DNA from 3 places in the Rhodococcus sp. NPDC078407 genome. Region 1 is predicted to be linked to each of the others. Evidence: riboswitches for the same ligand, from Rfam matches in the RefSeq annotation. Region 1 holds a riboswitch; each other region holds the start of a gene.
The links. Region 1 has a riboswitch for S-adenosylmethionine ahead of ACIGGF_RS15125 (bifunctional o-acetylhomoserine/o-acetylserine sulfhydrylase). Riboswitches for the same ligand answer to the same signal wherever they lie in the genome.
Positions count from the first base shown of each region.

Region 2: another riboswitch for S-adenosylmethionine. It lies ahead of ACIGGF_RS15355 (aminotransferase class V-fold PLP-dependent enzyme); the one in region 1 lies ahead of ACIGGF_RS15125 (bifunctional o-acetylhomoserine/o-acetylserine sulfhydrylase).
Region 3: another riboswitch for S-adenosylmethionine. It lies ahead of ACIGGF_RS16200 (mandelate racemase/muconate lactonizing protein); the one in region 1 lies ahead of ACIGGF_RS15125 (bifunctional o-acetylhomoserine/o-acetylserine sulfhydrylase).

Region 1 covers NZ_JBITUQ010000013.1:109,517-114,040, reverse strand. The annotation lists gene ACIGGF_RS15135 (ABC transporter substrate-binding protein) at 1-286, shown strand, start outside; gene ACIGGF_RS15130 (MFS transporter) at 300-1,445, opposite strand; SAM riboswitch class IV at 1,796-1,919, shown strand; gene ACIGGF_RS15125 (bifunctional o-acetylhomoserine/o-acetylserine sulfhydrylase) at 2,121-3,470, shown strand; gene ACIGGF_RS15120 (homoserine O-acetyltransferase) at 3,467-4,524, shown strand, end outside.
Region 2 covers NZ_JBITUQ010000014.1:11,661-16,184, reverse strand. The annotation lists gene ACIGGF_RS15360 (Pls/PosA family non-ribosomal peptide synthetase) at 1-1,574, opposite strand, end outside; SAM riboswitch class IV at 1,771-1,886, shown strand; gene ACIGGF_RS15355 (aminotransferase class V-fold PLP-dependent enzyme) at 1,942-3,273, shown strand; gene ACIGGF_RS15350 (hypothetical protein) at 3,426-3,929, shown strand; gene ACIGGF_RS15345 (YbaK/EbsC family protein) at 3,947-4,420, opposite strand; gene alc (allantoicase) at 4,505-4,524, opposite strand, start outside.
Region 3 covers NZ_JBITUQ010000015.1:59,735-64,258, reverse strand. The annotation lists gene ACIGGF_RS16225 (SEC-C metal-binding domain-containing protein) at 1-623, opposite strand, end outside; gene ACIGGF_RS16220 (hypothetical protein) at 700-1,068, shown strand; gene ACIGGF_RS16215 (hypothetical protein) at 1,047-1,520, shown strand; gene ACIGGF_RS16210 (DUF6941 family protein) at 1,517-1,894, shown strand; gene ACIGGF_RS16205 (nucleoside deaminase) at 2,031-2,495, shown strand; gene ACIGGF_RS16200 (mandelate racemase/muconate lactonizing protein) at 2,535-2,963, opposite strand; SAM riboswitch class IV at 2,992-3,110, opposite strand; gene ACIGGF_RS16195 (hypothetical protein) at 3,330-3,845, shown strand; gene ACIGGF_RS16190 (glycerate kinase) at 4,078-4,524, opposite strand, start outside.

The sequences.
Region 1 (4,524 bases):
CGGCAGCGCCCAAGCCGGCATTCCTCTGGAGAACCTGTCGGTGCTCAACGTTGCCGACGTGTTGATCTGGGGAACAGAGGGACCCGGCGACCGGGCCCAGCTGGAGAAAGAAGCGGTGTACAACGCGCTGGAGCCGGTGCAGGACGGCAATCTCGTCTTCACAGACGGGGTGACGGCCGGTGCAATCTACTTCACCAGCGTGCTGAGCTTGCCGTACGTCATCGACAAGCTCACCCCGGCCCTGACCGAAGCACTGGACGGAACGGCGGCGACGATCACCGGTTAGGAGGGACCGGGCGCTACCGCTCGACGGCCGTGCGCCTGTCCATCCACATGGCGGTGGCCAGCACACCGAGACCGGCCACCGCCAGGCCCGAGCCGACGGCGGCGGGTGCCGTGTAGCCGAAGCCGGCGGCGATCACGGCACCACCGACGGCCGCACCGATGGCGTTGGCCAGGTTGAATGCAGCGTGGTTCAGCGATGCTGCCAGCGTCTGGGCGTCCTCGGCCACGTCCATCAACCGCGTCTGCAAGCCGGGGACCACCGAGGAGCCGGCTGCGCCGATCAGGAAGACCAGGAGCAGTGCAGTGATCGGATTGTGCGCTGCTGCTACGAACATCGCCAAGAACACGGCCGTTGCGGCCAGACCGACGAAGGTGCCCTTGAGCTGGTACCGGTCGGCCAGCCAGCCACCGGCGTAATTGCCGGTGACCATGCCCAGGCCGTAGATCATCAGGGCGACCGGAACGAGTGCACGAGCGAGACCGGCGACGTCGGTCAGCGTCGATGCGATGTAGGTGTACACCGCGAACATGCCACCGAACCCGACGATTCCCACGAACAGCGTCATCCACACCTGGCTGCGGCGCAGTGCACCGAGCTCGGTGATGGGGCTGGTGGTCGGCATTGCATCCAACCGCGGCATCCACACGGCCAGCGCCGCGACGGTGAGAGCACCGATCACAGCCACGAGAGCGAATGCACTGCGCCAACCGAGCGCCTGCCCGATCCAGGTTGCCACCGGTACCCCGACGACGTTGGCGACCGAGAGACCCATCATCACCATCGCGACGGCTTTGGCTCGTTTACCCGGTTCGGCGAGGTGTGCGGCCACCAGTGCGGCCACTCCGAAGTACGCACCGTGCGGTAGGCCCGCGACGAATCGTGAGGCGACGAGCTCGTCGAAACTGGGCGCGAACACTGTTCCGAGGTTGCCCAGGGTGAAGGCCACCATCAGCACCAGCAGCAACATTCGCCGGGGAACGCGCGCAGCCAAAGCAGCAATGGTGGGAGCGCCCACCACGACCCCGAGCGCGTACGCAGAGATCATGTGCCCCGCTGAGGGCTCGGAGATTCCCATCGTGGTGGCGATGTCCGGCAGCAAGCCCATCGACGCGAATTCCGTGGTGCCGATGCCGAATCCGCCGATGGACAGGGCCAGCATCGCGAGTTTGCGGCGAGTCGAGTGGGGTCGATGACTGACGCTCAGGCCACTCGACACCCTGCCGCGCACAGCGCTGACACGAGAAAGAGCGGAATCGGTGACAGTCACAGCGGTACTACCTTCGTTTCGATCGGAGATGTGAGCGACGAGCATCGGCGGCTCGCCGAATCGATTCAGAAGCGCAACCGACAAAGAGCAACGGCCAGTCCATTCATTGTCTTCCCTCTGGGCACCAGTAATCGAGCCACAGTGCGGTGATTGTCCTCACCCGAGCATCTGCTCGAGCACGGCCGGACGCCCTACGAGCCCTTGTTCCTTCGGCACGTACGCACCCGCTAAGATATTCGCCAGGTCATGAGTGCCAGCATCGAGCCCCGGCTTGCTGGCCGGCAACCCTCCAACCGCGGTGGGGTGCCCCGGGTGAACGACCAGGCCGGTTCGGCACGCCGAGTGCCGAATCGACAAGCGCGGGTCCGCAGGAAGCGGACCCACTGAAACTTCGACCTCCCGGGGTCGAGGCCTGTCAGGAGGTTCTCTCATGTGTCGCTGTACCGATACGCCCCGTAGCGCTCGACTTCTCGAGCAACATTCGACATTCGATTCGTCTCGAACAGACTTGTCTCGGACAGTTTTGTCTCAGGCAGCGTCGCCTCAGAAAACGGAGTATCACCAGCCATGACCGATTCGACCCCCGACATCGTCGACGCCACCGGAGCACCCACCGAGGATTCGTTCACCGATCCTTCGGACAATTGGAGCTTCGAAACCAAGCAGGTTCACTCGGGACAGACCCCGGACGGCACCACCAACGCTCGCGCACTGCCGATCTACCAGACCACCTCGTACACGTTCGACAACACCGATCACGCGGCCGCGTTGTTCGGTCTCGCCGAGCCGGGCAATATCTACACCCGCATCATCAACCCCACCCAGGACGTCGTCGAGCAGCGCATCGCTGCACTCGAAGGCGGCGTCGCAGCGCTGTTGCTCGCGTCGGGCCAGGCCGCCGAGACGTTCGCAATTCTCAACCTCGCCGAGGCCGGCGACCACATCGTGTCGAGCCCGCGGCTCTACGGCGGCACGTACAACCTGTTCCACTACACGCTCCCCAAGTTGGGTATCACCGTCTCGTTCGTCGACGATCCCGATGATCTCGAGCAGTGGCGTGCCGCCATCACTCCGTCGACCAAGGCGTTCTACGGCGAGTCGATCTCGAACCCGAAGAACGACATCCTCGACATCCCGGGGATCTCGGCAGTGGCCCACGAGAACGGCATTCCGCTGATCGTGGACAACACCGTGGCGACGCCGTACCTGCTGCAGCCGTTGAAGCACGGGGCCGACATCGTGGTGCATTCCGCGACGAAGTACCTCGGCGGACACGGAACGGCCATCGCGGGCGTCATCGTCGACGGCGGCACTTTCGATTGGACGCAGGGCCGTCACCCCAACTTCACCACCGCCGATCCGAGCTACCACGGCGTCGTGTTCGCCGATCTCGGTGCTCCCGCATTCGCATTGAAGGCACGTGTGCAGTTGTTGCGTGACATCGGCGCGGCGGTCTCGCCGTTCAACGCCTTCCTCATCAGCCAGGGCATCGAGACGTTGAGCCTTCGGATCGAGCGACACGTGGCGAATGCCCAGAAGGTTGCCGAGTTCCTCGCCGGTCGCGACGACATCCTCTCGGTCAACTACGCCGGACTCGAATCGTCGCCGTGGTACCAGCGCGGCCAGGAGTTGTTGCCCAAGGGGCAAGGTGCCATCGTCGCGTTCGAGTTGAAGGGCGGAGTGGACGCGGGCAAGAAGTTCGTCAACGCGCTCACTCTGCACAGCCACGTAGCTAACATCGGAGACGTGCGCTCACTCGTCATCCACCCCGCGTCCACCACCCATTCCCAGCTGACCCCCGAGGAGCAGGCGGCGTCGGGAGTGACGCCTGGTCTGGTTCGCCTGGCCGTGGGGATCGAAGGCATCGACGACATCATCGCCGATCTCGAGGTCGGATTCAGCGCGGCGGCATCTTGAGCCACAGCTGCGACACAGGCGTTCGTCCGGAGGCGGTACTCCCGTCTCCGGACGGGCGGTTGGGCACCATCGACATCGGTGGTCTCGATCTCGAGAACGGTGCGCGAATCCCCCAGGTGACCGTCGCGGTGCAGCGGTGGGGCGAACTCGCTACCGACCGCAGCAACGTCGTACTCGTCGAACATGCCCTGACCGGGGACTCTCACGTGTCCGGCCCGCCGGACGCCGATCACGCCCTGCCGGGATGGTGGAACGGAATGATCGGTCCCGGCTGCCCCATCGACACCGATGAATGGTGCGTCGTGGCAACCAACGTGCTCGGCGGGTGCGGCGGCACCACCGGACCGAGCAGCATTTCGCCCGACGGCACGCCGTATGGCTCGACGTTCCCGGACATCTCCATCCGCGATCAGATCGCGGCGGAGGTGGCAGTCGCCGATGCCCTCGGTATCGAGCGCTTCGCCGCCGTTGTCGGTGGCTCCATGGGCGGCATGCGGACTCTCGAATGGATCGTCAGTCATCCCGATCGAGTGGCAGCGGCTTTGGTTCTGGCCGTCGGAGCCCGGGCCACAGCCGACCAGATCGGAACGCAGACCACACAGATCGCTGCGATCAAGGCGGATCCGGGTTGGCTCGGTGGCAACTACCACGACACCGGAACGTCTCCGACTGCCGGATTGGGTATCGCGCGACGCATCGCGCATCTGACGTACCGCACCGAGAGCGAACTCGACATTCGGTTCGACAACTCCCCACAGCAGGACGAAAATCCGTGGGCCGGCGGGAGATATTCGGTACAGAGCTACCTCGAGCACCAGGCTGCGAAGTTGGTCAACCGATTCGATGCGGCGACGTATGTGCTACTCACCGAGGCAATGAACCGACACGACGTGGGCCGGGGCCGCGGCGGCGTGACCGAAGCTCTTGCGTCGGTGCCGGTTCCGACCATAGTGGGCGGAGTCGATTCGGATCGTCTCTACCCACTGCGGTTGCAGAAAGAGATTGCCCGTGGACTTCCCCACTGCCGCGGACTCGAAGTGATTCAGTCCCGCGA
Region 2 (4,524 bases), on a different contig from region 1:
GTCCACAGCTGCGCCACCCACCCGGCCGTCCCGCCGAGCGCGGAGGCTCCCGCCATGCCGGGCAACGGCCACGGCAGCGCATTGCGGTCGACCTTGCCCGAAGTGCGCGTCGGCATCTCGTCCACCAACGCGAGCCGCGGGACCAGAGCCGCAGGCAACTGCTCGGCCAGCAACTCGCGAGCGGCGTCGAGATCGAAGTTCGGGTCGGTGCTGGCGAGATAACCGACGAGTACCGAGTTTCCGGCAGCGGTCTTACGAATGGCGGCCGCCGCACCGCCTACACCTGGAAGTGCTTGCAGCGCATTGTCGATCTCGCCGAGCTCGATGCGTCGACCACCGAGCTTGACCTGATCGTCGGCGCGGCCCTGGAACAGCAGTCCTTCGAGCTCGAGCTTGACGAGATCACCGCTGCGATACGCCCGGTCCCATCCGAGAGAGGGCATCGGCGCGTACTTCTCGGCGTCCTTGGCCGGATCGAGATACCGGGCCAGGCCCACGCCACCGATGACGAGTTCGCCTACCTCACCGACCCCCACCGGAGTGCCCGAGGCGTCGACCACCGCCAAATCCCAACCGTCCAGGGGTAATCCGATGCGAACAGGGCCCTTGCCGTCCATGATCGACGCGCACGCGACGACCGTCGCCTCGGTGGGGCCGTAGGTGTTCCAGACTTCCCGGCCTTCGACGGCAAGCCGCTCGGCCAGCTCGGGCGGGCATGCTTCGCCGCCGAAGATCAACAGCCGCACCGCTTCCAGCGCCACGGCAGGCCACAGCGACGCCAGTGTAGGCACCGTCGACACGACGCTGATATCTCGGGAGACGAGCCACGGACCGAGATCGAAGCCGGACCGCACCAGCGAACGCGGCGCGGGCACCAGACACGCACCGTGCCGCCACGCCAGCCACATCTCCTCGCACGACGCGTCGAATGCCACCGAGAGACCGGCGAGCACGCGGTCGCCCGGGCCCAACGGATCCTGCTGCAGGAACATGCGCGCCTCGGCGTCGACGAACGCCGCCGCGTTGCGATGACTGACCGCGACGCCCTTGGGTGTGCCCGTCGAACCGGAGGTGAAGATGACCCAGGCGTCGTCGTCCACGGTGGGTGGCCCGGTATCGCGCCCGGCAGCGTCCTGCCTGGGCGCAGTACCGGCGGCGATACCGCCCGCAGTGATGATCGCCGTCACCTTCGCCTCGCCGAAGACCAACTCGGCTCGCTCCTCGGGGTCGTCCGCGTCGACCGGAACGTATGCGGCACCGACCTCGAGAATGGACAGAATGGCGACATAGAGCGAGAACGAACCCGACGGCATGCGGATTCCGACGCGGTCGCCGCGCCGAACACCGGCATTGGCGAGCCACTGCGCGCCCTCGGCGATGTCGTCCAGCAACTCCGAGTAGCTGACCGACACGGCACCGTCGTCGATGGCGGGGGCATCGGGGAAGCGATGGGCGGTGTCGCGGATGATGTCGATGAGCGTCCGAGCGGGAGGGGCGAGCGACGAGCGAAGGAACGCTGCCGGTGCAGGTGCGATGCCCACGCTCGAACCCGGCAGATCGTTCTCTTGATGCACAGACAACCGGGCGTCCTTCTCGTTCGTTAGTAGATGACTCTCTAGTGCTGGGGGAGCAGCAGCGCCGTTGGTTATCTCACGTTCTGTTTGCCAGCAGGTGAACGAGCGCGACTTCCCACCGCGGAAATCCTACTGCTGTGTCCGTTCGAGTCCCGGCTTGACAAAACCGCAGCGAGTTTGCCAATGTCTTGGCCACGGTCACGAGTGCCAGCATCAAGCCCCGGCTCGCTGGTCGGCAACCCTCCTCCGCGGTGGGGTGCTCCGGGTGACGACCAGGCCGACGCCGGAGAACCGGTGCGGCAAGCGCGGACTCGTTCATCGAATCGCCTCGGTTGCGGGTCCCTCGGACGTGAGGGCTTCATCTGTCATGACATCTGTACTTTCCCGACCCTGTGCTCCTTTTGCCCCTGTTTCGGGCACGGATCTGCAGGTACCGCTGGTGCAGGGCGGCTCCTGCACGTACGCTAACTTCGATTACGCGGCGAGCGCCCCCGCGCTGGTCGCGGTGACCGACCGGATCGCGGAACTGCTGCCGTTCTACTCGAGCGTGCATCGCGGTGCCGGCTACGCCTCACGGGTGTGCACGGCTGCGTACGAGAAGGTTCGGGTGACCGTTGCGAGTTTCATTGGTGCGCAGCAGGATTCGGTAGTGGTGTTCACGCGCAACACCACCGACTCGCTGAACCTGTTGGCCTCCTGCGTGCCTGGTGAGACCGTGGTACTCGATATCGAACACCACGCCAATCTGCTCCCGTGGCGTGATCGACGAGTGGTGGTGGCTGCGTCGACCCTGGCCGAAACGATCGTTCGTCTCGAATCCGAACTCGCTGCGAAACCCGCTGCGCTGCTGGCGATCACAGGTGCCTCGAACGTCACCGGTGAGGTACTGCCCATTGCTGAACTCGCAGCGCTGGCGCATCGGTACGGGGCGCGAATCGCGGTGGACGGTGCCCAGCTGGTTCCGCATCGCCGCGTCGACATGGCCGCACTGGGCGTGGACTACCTCGCCTTCTCCGGACACAAGCTCTACGCCCCCTTCGGTGCGGGAGTGCTTGTGGGGGCGCGTGATTGGCTCGACGTCGGCGAACCGCATCTGGCCGGCGGCGGCGCGGTGCGCAGCGTGAGCATCGACCGCACCGACTGGGCACCAGCACCGCAGCGGCACGAGGCCGGCACCCCCAACGTGCTCGGAGTTGCCGCTCTCGCTGCCGCCTGCGAGGCCATCGCCCGCTTCGACGACGCCGAGTTGCAGGCGCACGAGCGCGATCTGTCGTCCCGCTTGCGCGACGGGCTGGCCGCACTGGACGGCGTCGAACAGCTTCAGGTGTGGGCCGACGCACCCGACAGCGTCGGCATCGTCACCTTCATCGTGGCCGGACGCGATCCCGGTGAGGTGGCCGCGTACCTGTCCGCCGAGCACGGTATCGGCGTCCGGGACGGAAAGTTCTGCGCCCATCCGCTGTTGAGGCGGCTGGGCCATGCGGATGGCGCGGTTCGAGCCAGCATCGGCCTCGGCAGCTCCTCGGCCGATGTGGATCGACTGGTCGGCGCCGTGGCCGCCCTGGTCGAGTCCGGACCGAACTGGCATTACGAAGAGATCGTCGGCTGGTGGAACCCGGTACCCGACCCGCGACCCTTCCCTGAACTGGCGGACGGCGCGGCCGGGGTTGGATCACCATGCACGCCGGCAGACAGTTAGCATGGCGTCATGACCGTGAGTGTCGTGTGGACGGGCAACCGCCACTGGTGCAACAGATACGTGGATCTGTGCCGCACTGCGTCCGGTTCGTGTTCGATTTCGGCTCCGCTCCGACCGAATGCGTTCTCCGACTTCCAGAACTAGGACCACTCATGTCGCACAACCACACTCGCGTCGCCGTCGAATTCGGGGCGCTCTGGTCCGAACTGACCGTCGCACCGACCACGGAAATCGTACGAATTCAGGCTTCCGACCTGCGGGAAGCGCAGCAGCAACGCGCGCGGCTGCGAGCCGAGGCCGTCGAACGCGGCGAATCCGCCGACGGCACGGCAGTATTTCTCGACCTCGAGATTCACATCTCCGCAGATGCCCGAACGGCTCGTCGAGAATTCGCCGCGCTGGATGCGCCGAGCAGTCCGGCGAGCATTCGCTACGTCGGCACACCGTCGGGGCTGGCCAGTCTGATCTCCGACGTCACCGCCGCCGACGTGGCCGACGGCGTCACGTTGCAGGTCCATGACGATGCGGATCGGCAGTCGACGTTCCTGAGCTCCGGGGTTCTTCCGCTGTTGGGATCGCGCGGCACTCGGTTCGACATCGACGCAGTCGACGAGACTCTCGGAACCTCACGCGTAGCTCCCACGCTCGCATCCTGAGGGTTCGCGCGCCGGGGTCAGGTCACATCGATCGCCAGGCCGGCGGTGATCCGCAGCAGCTCGGTGTACGACGACCGGAAGATCGTGTTGATGTGGCCCGCGGCAGCCCACACCTCGGTGTACCCGGCCAGATCTTGATCTACGAACGTATCGAGATTGGTGGGATGGCCCACCGGAGCGATGCCGCCGATCGGTTGCCCGGTGGCATGCTTGGCCGTAGCGAGATCGGCGCGGGCCAACGTGCCACCGAGGCGCTCACCGGTGTGCGTCAGATGGACATTGTGGGCTCCCGACACCAACAGCAGGACGGGCTCGTCGTCGAGTAGAAACACCATGGACTTCACGATCGCGCCCACATCGACGCCCAGTGCCGCTGCGGCATCGGCGGCGGTGTGGGTGCCCTCCGGACTGTTCACGATCACCCCGTGATGGCCCCTTGAAATCAGGGTGTCGGCAACATGGGCTGCATTCGGATGAAGTAGCCGAGTCATGAACCAACCCTATTGCCCCAGTCCCATTTACGCAGATGCTTGCTTATCTGGTCATTCCGCAGGCTCCACTCCCGCCTTATCTGGTCATTCCGCAGGCTCCACTC
Region 3 (4,524 bases), on a different contig from region 1:
GGTCGGTCGTACATCAGTTGATAAACAACAGCATCGCGCTCGACGCTCTCGCCTTCGGGCACCATCTCGTGCAGCGCGGCAGTGACGTCGATGTGCTCAAGCGGGCCGTCGACCGCTCGAATACGAACCACACCGTCCACCACGACGAGCGATACGAGGTCACCTGGTTCGTAGTCGCTGAGCGTCCCCTCTGGGAGCACGAGCGCTTCGCTGGGCGGCCACTGCGGGTCATCGATGCCGCGAATGGTGAAGATCTCGCCGTCACCGATACCTCGGTACTTCGTGCGAAGGCCAGCGGGATCGTCCGCGAACTGCAAGAGGGTCGTGATGGGCGACAGGTCGTCCATCGAGTCGATGATGTCCGACGCCACCTCCCGGTGGTTGAGCCGGTGAGTGAGGGCGCGGCCCTCCAACAGCGTGGCGACTGCGATGTTCCGCATGTCCGGCAGAAAGGCCAGATCGACCGAATCGACAGTGTCGACGAGTTCGTACATATCGCGCCGGCGTCCGAATCCTCGGTCGGACATGGCAATCGCCCAGCCCTCGGTGCTCAGCGGACCGAGCTCCCGCAAGACATCGAGAGCTGCGGTATCGAGCTCGTCGTAAGCATCGTTGTCGTCCATCGCGGCCAGCATAAACGTGACGGTCGGGAAAGGTGGATACCAGCGCGAGCCCCCGCGTCTTCCATAAGATGTGCGTGTGACTCCCCACCGCACAGGTCGCGACCTCGCCGAAGTGGTCCCACTGTTCGGTCGCCGGGGATCTCGTGCCACCACCGCGGACTTGGCCGACGACGTCGAGCCGACAGCCGAGTCTTCGGTCGAACGGTTGATGCCCCACGGCATCGAGCCCGCAACGCCAGACGCCAGCGAAGAGTTGGCAGCGCTGACCGCATCGAAGCCGATTGCGCAGCTTCGCTCGCTCCTCGGCTGGCTCGGTACATCACGACCGATCACCGGCAGGGGGTTCCGCGGCCAGGGTCGGTTCGCGAGCTGGCGAACGCCGTCGGCGTGGAGTTGGATGGGCGTGCATCGAGGTCGAGATCGATGCTCGAGATCCCAGGGTTGATGACACTGTGGGATGCGGCGAAGGCGGCCGGTTTGATCGAGTTGACCTCCACCACAGCCGTTCCCGGTCCGCATTCGCACGGGTTCGCCCACTCACTTGACAGCTCCCTGGCCGCTCACCGAACGGCACTTTCGCACGTCATCGGTCGTCACTTCTTCAGCAAGGATCCCCTCCGTCCGTCCCCGGCCGTCGATGTCGTTGCCGGACAGATCGTTCTCGCCGCGATGACGAGCACCCCGCGGACGCGGCTGCCGGCAGTCGGCCCGGTCGGTGCCGGGGATCTGTACGAACACATCGAGGCGTTGATACTTCGCGGCATGCTGGAGCATTTCATTGCCGACGGGTGGTTGGTCTGCGACGGCAAGTACACAGTGCCGCAACCTTTTCGCCCGGCCGTTCTGGATGCGATGACATCACTTCCCTACTACGAAACGGATGACACCAGCCGATGATCATCACCGGGTTGTTTTTCGCGGAGTACGCACGGGTTAGCGAAGACATGCTCGATGTCCTCGGCGGGGTCTGGGATACCTGCACGGTTCCCCGCGACACCCGCATGCTCGAATGCCGCCTGGTCGCGCTGTTGCAGACGGGACCTGACGACATCGGTAAGGACTTTCCCGCGACACTCGAGGTGCTCGACGCGAACGGCGAACACATCGTGAATCAACGTGGCCTTCAGATCCCCGGTGCCGGCTTCACCGGGGAGAATCGGTTCTGGTTCCTACCGATGCAGATGGTGTTCCGCGACGAAGGACGGCACAACTTCATCCTCAGCGCCGGTGGGGCCACCGCAAGCGTCGGGCTTCGCATCGCCTTCGGCTGACGTCGGGACGCGATGCTCATGGCCGCGCCGACATCCGATCCCGATCGCATTCTCGGTACCGCTTGCTATACGGGACGCCCAGGTCCATTCGAGGACACGAATTGCATACGCTGTTGCCGAACACCGAGGAGAGCATGTGAACAGTCCATTGCGCGGAGACCAGCACTTTCTCGCACTTGCACTCGAACAGGCGAGGATCGGTTGGGAGGAAGGCGCGGTTCCCATTGGCGCGGCACTCGTTCACGATGGCGAAGTTCTTGCGGTCGGTCGGAACCGCCGAGTCCAGATGAACAGCGCAATCCGTCATGGAGAAACCGACTGCATCGAGCGAGCGGGGCGGCTTCCGGCGTCGGTGTACCGAAAGTCGGTGCTCTACACCACGTTGTCTCCATGCTTCATGTGCGCGGGAACCGCTCTGCTGTACGAGATTCCTCGGATCGTCGTCGGTGAGAACCGCTCGTTCGAGACATCGGAGAGCTTGCTACGCGAGCACGGCGTGCAGGTCGACGTCGTCGACAACGTCGAATGCGCGGAACTGATGGAACGCATGCTCGCCGAGCGCCCGAGCTTGTGGCTCGAGGACATCGGGGAGGACGCATAAGCGCTGCCGCCGAACCGGTTCTGTCTGTGCTCGGGTGACTCAGCGAGCCAGCGCCTGCCAGGTCGCCTCGCCCGCGCGGTACCCCGCCTCGAACAGCCATGGCCACTCGGAAAAGTCCTCAGGATCGACCACCACAGTCTCGACACCGCCGTTCCCGCGCCGCTTCGGCATGTTCGCGGGGTGGAATGGGAAGCGATCCTTCAGGTACGCGGGCTCGAGACTCTGTCGGAATATCATCCACGTCTGCGGCGTGAAGCCCACTGCTTCAGCACGTTTCGCAAGGTCGATCCAAGCTTCGGCATTGGCGTACCTTCCTTCGAGCACCAGCCTTCGAGTCTCGAGCATCGGGAACACCCCGAACCATATCGGCGGATAGCTCAGCAGCGTCTGGCACCAGGCACGACGACGCTCCGGCGGAATGGGTTCCCACTTGGCTTGTGCTGCTGCAAGTCCGTCATCTGCAGACATTGTTCACCTCGTCCTGGAGGTGCGACCCTCCATCGACTTGCGCACCCGCGGTCGCGAGATGCGCCGGTTCTTCCCCTGGGGCACCCTGTCGATGGAGACGGGGTTGCCGGACAGCCGGCCAGGTACCTACGGCTATCGCTCTTGAACCTTCCTCGACAATAGCCGAGGGGTACGGCTTGGACAATCCTGTGGATCGACGCAGTAGCTCGATCAATTCCCAACGAGATCAGCAACCTACAGGTGCACCGGCAACACTCCGGCAAAGGTTCTCGACGTACATCGGACATCCGTCATCATTGACGCGTGATCAAACAGGGAACTTGTTTTGCTTTGCTCGGCGCTGTGATCGCGGTCCTGGGTCACGCAGTGACGGGAACTTCGGGGTACTCGGCGTACGTCTCCGGCGAATCGTTCTATGGACCCGACACCACGCTGGGGCCGTGGGTGCGACCCGTCGTCGCCGCGTCGACCGGCGCGGTGATCGGCATGTTCGCAGGGCTGGTGCTGCACCTGTGTGGCTATCGATTCATCGTCGAACCCTCTCGGCGCGTAGGGCTCGTCGTCGTTGCCGGTCTGGTCGGAGTGACTCTGGGGATGACGCCCGTGCTGATTCTGGTCGGCACGAGCTTCTCCGGTTCGAGTTCGGGCGTATCACCCGACTACTTGCTCCCGATCTATGCAGGCACCGCAGTGTTGGCTTACGTGCTCGGAGTCGCCTCGGTCCGGCTGCTGCTCAGGGCAACTCACGATCCGTTGTCGTCTCGAACGACCAAGGTTGTGGCTGCCTTCTTCCGATCGGCGGTGTCCTCGCAACCCTCGCCGGAATGGGGATTGCCTGGATTCTCGGATTTTCCACGACGGTATCGAACTTTGTCGCGGTGATCGTGGCGGTGCTGTGCGTACTCGCGGCAACCTTTGCACTCGCTCGGGCGTGGGCGTTGCGCACGACGGCATAGAAGCTCGAAGATCGACCGCCAAGATCTTTCAGCCTGAAGCGAATTCGGCCCTCCCGCACGACTCCTGCATGCCCGAATGCCGGCACTGTTGCAGAATGGACCTGACGACTTCGGTAAGGACATGCCCGCGATTCCGACGGCGTTCTCGGTGTCCCTCGCTAACGAACGTCATTCGCCAAGCGCCGTCCAGCGTCGACCAGCCACCGTCGTGGATCCGCCATGGCTGCCTCCACACTGCCGGCAAGGTCCGTCAGCGACACTTTCCGCACCTCGACGTCCGTATCCACCGACCCGGCGACAACGGCCACCGGAACCGAAGCGTCCGAGCATATCTGGACCACATGTCCGACGAGTTTGCCCGTCAGCGACGTGCGGTCGAACTTGCCCTCACCCGTCACCACGAGGTCCGCTGCAGGTACAGCAGCCGACAGTCCTGTCAGCTCCGACACCCGTTCCGCCCCGCCGGATACACGAGCCCCCAGCGCGCACAGACCGAATCCGACTCCGCCGGCAGCGCCGGTCCCCGGCATGAACGGGTCGGCCGGCAAGCCGGCCTCGGCGAGCAACTCGGCCCAGCAGTGCAATGCCCCGTCCAGCATCTCGAT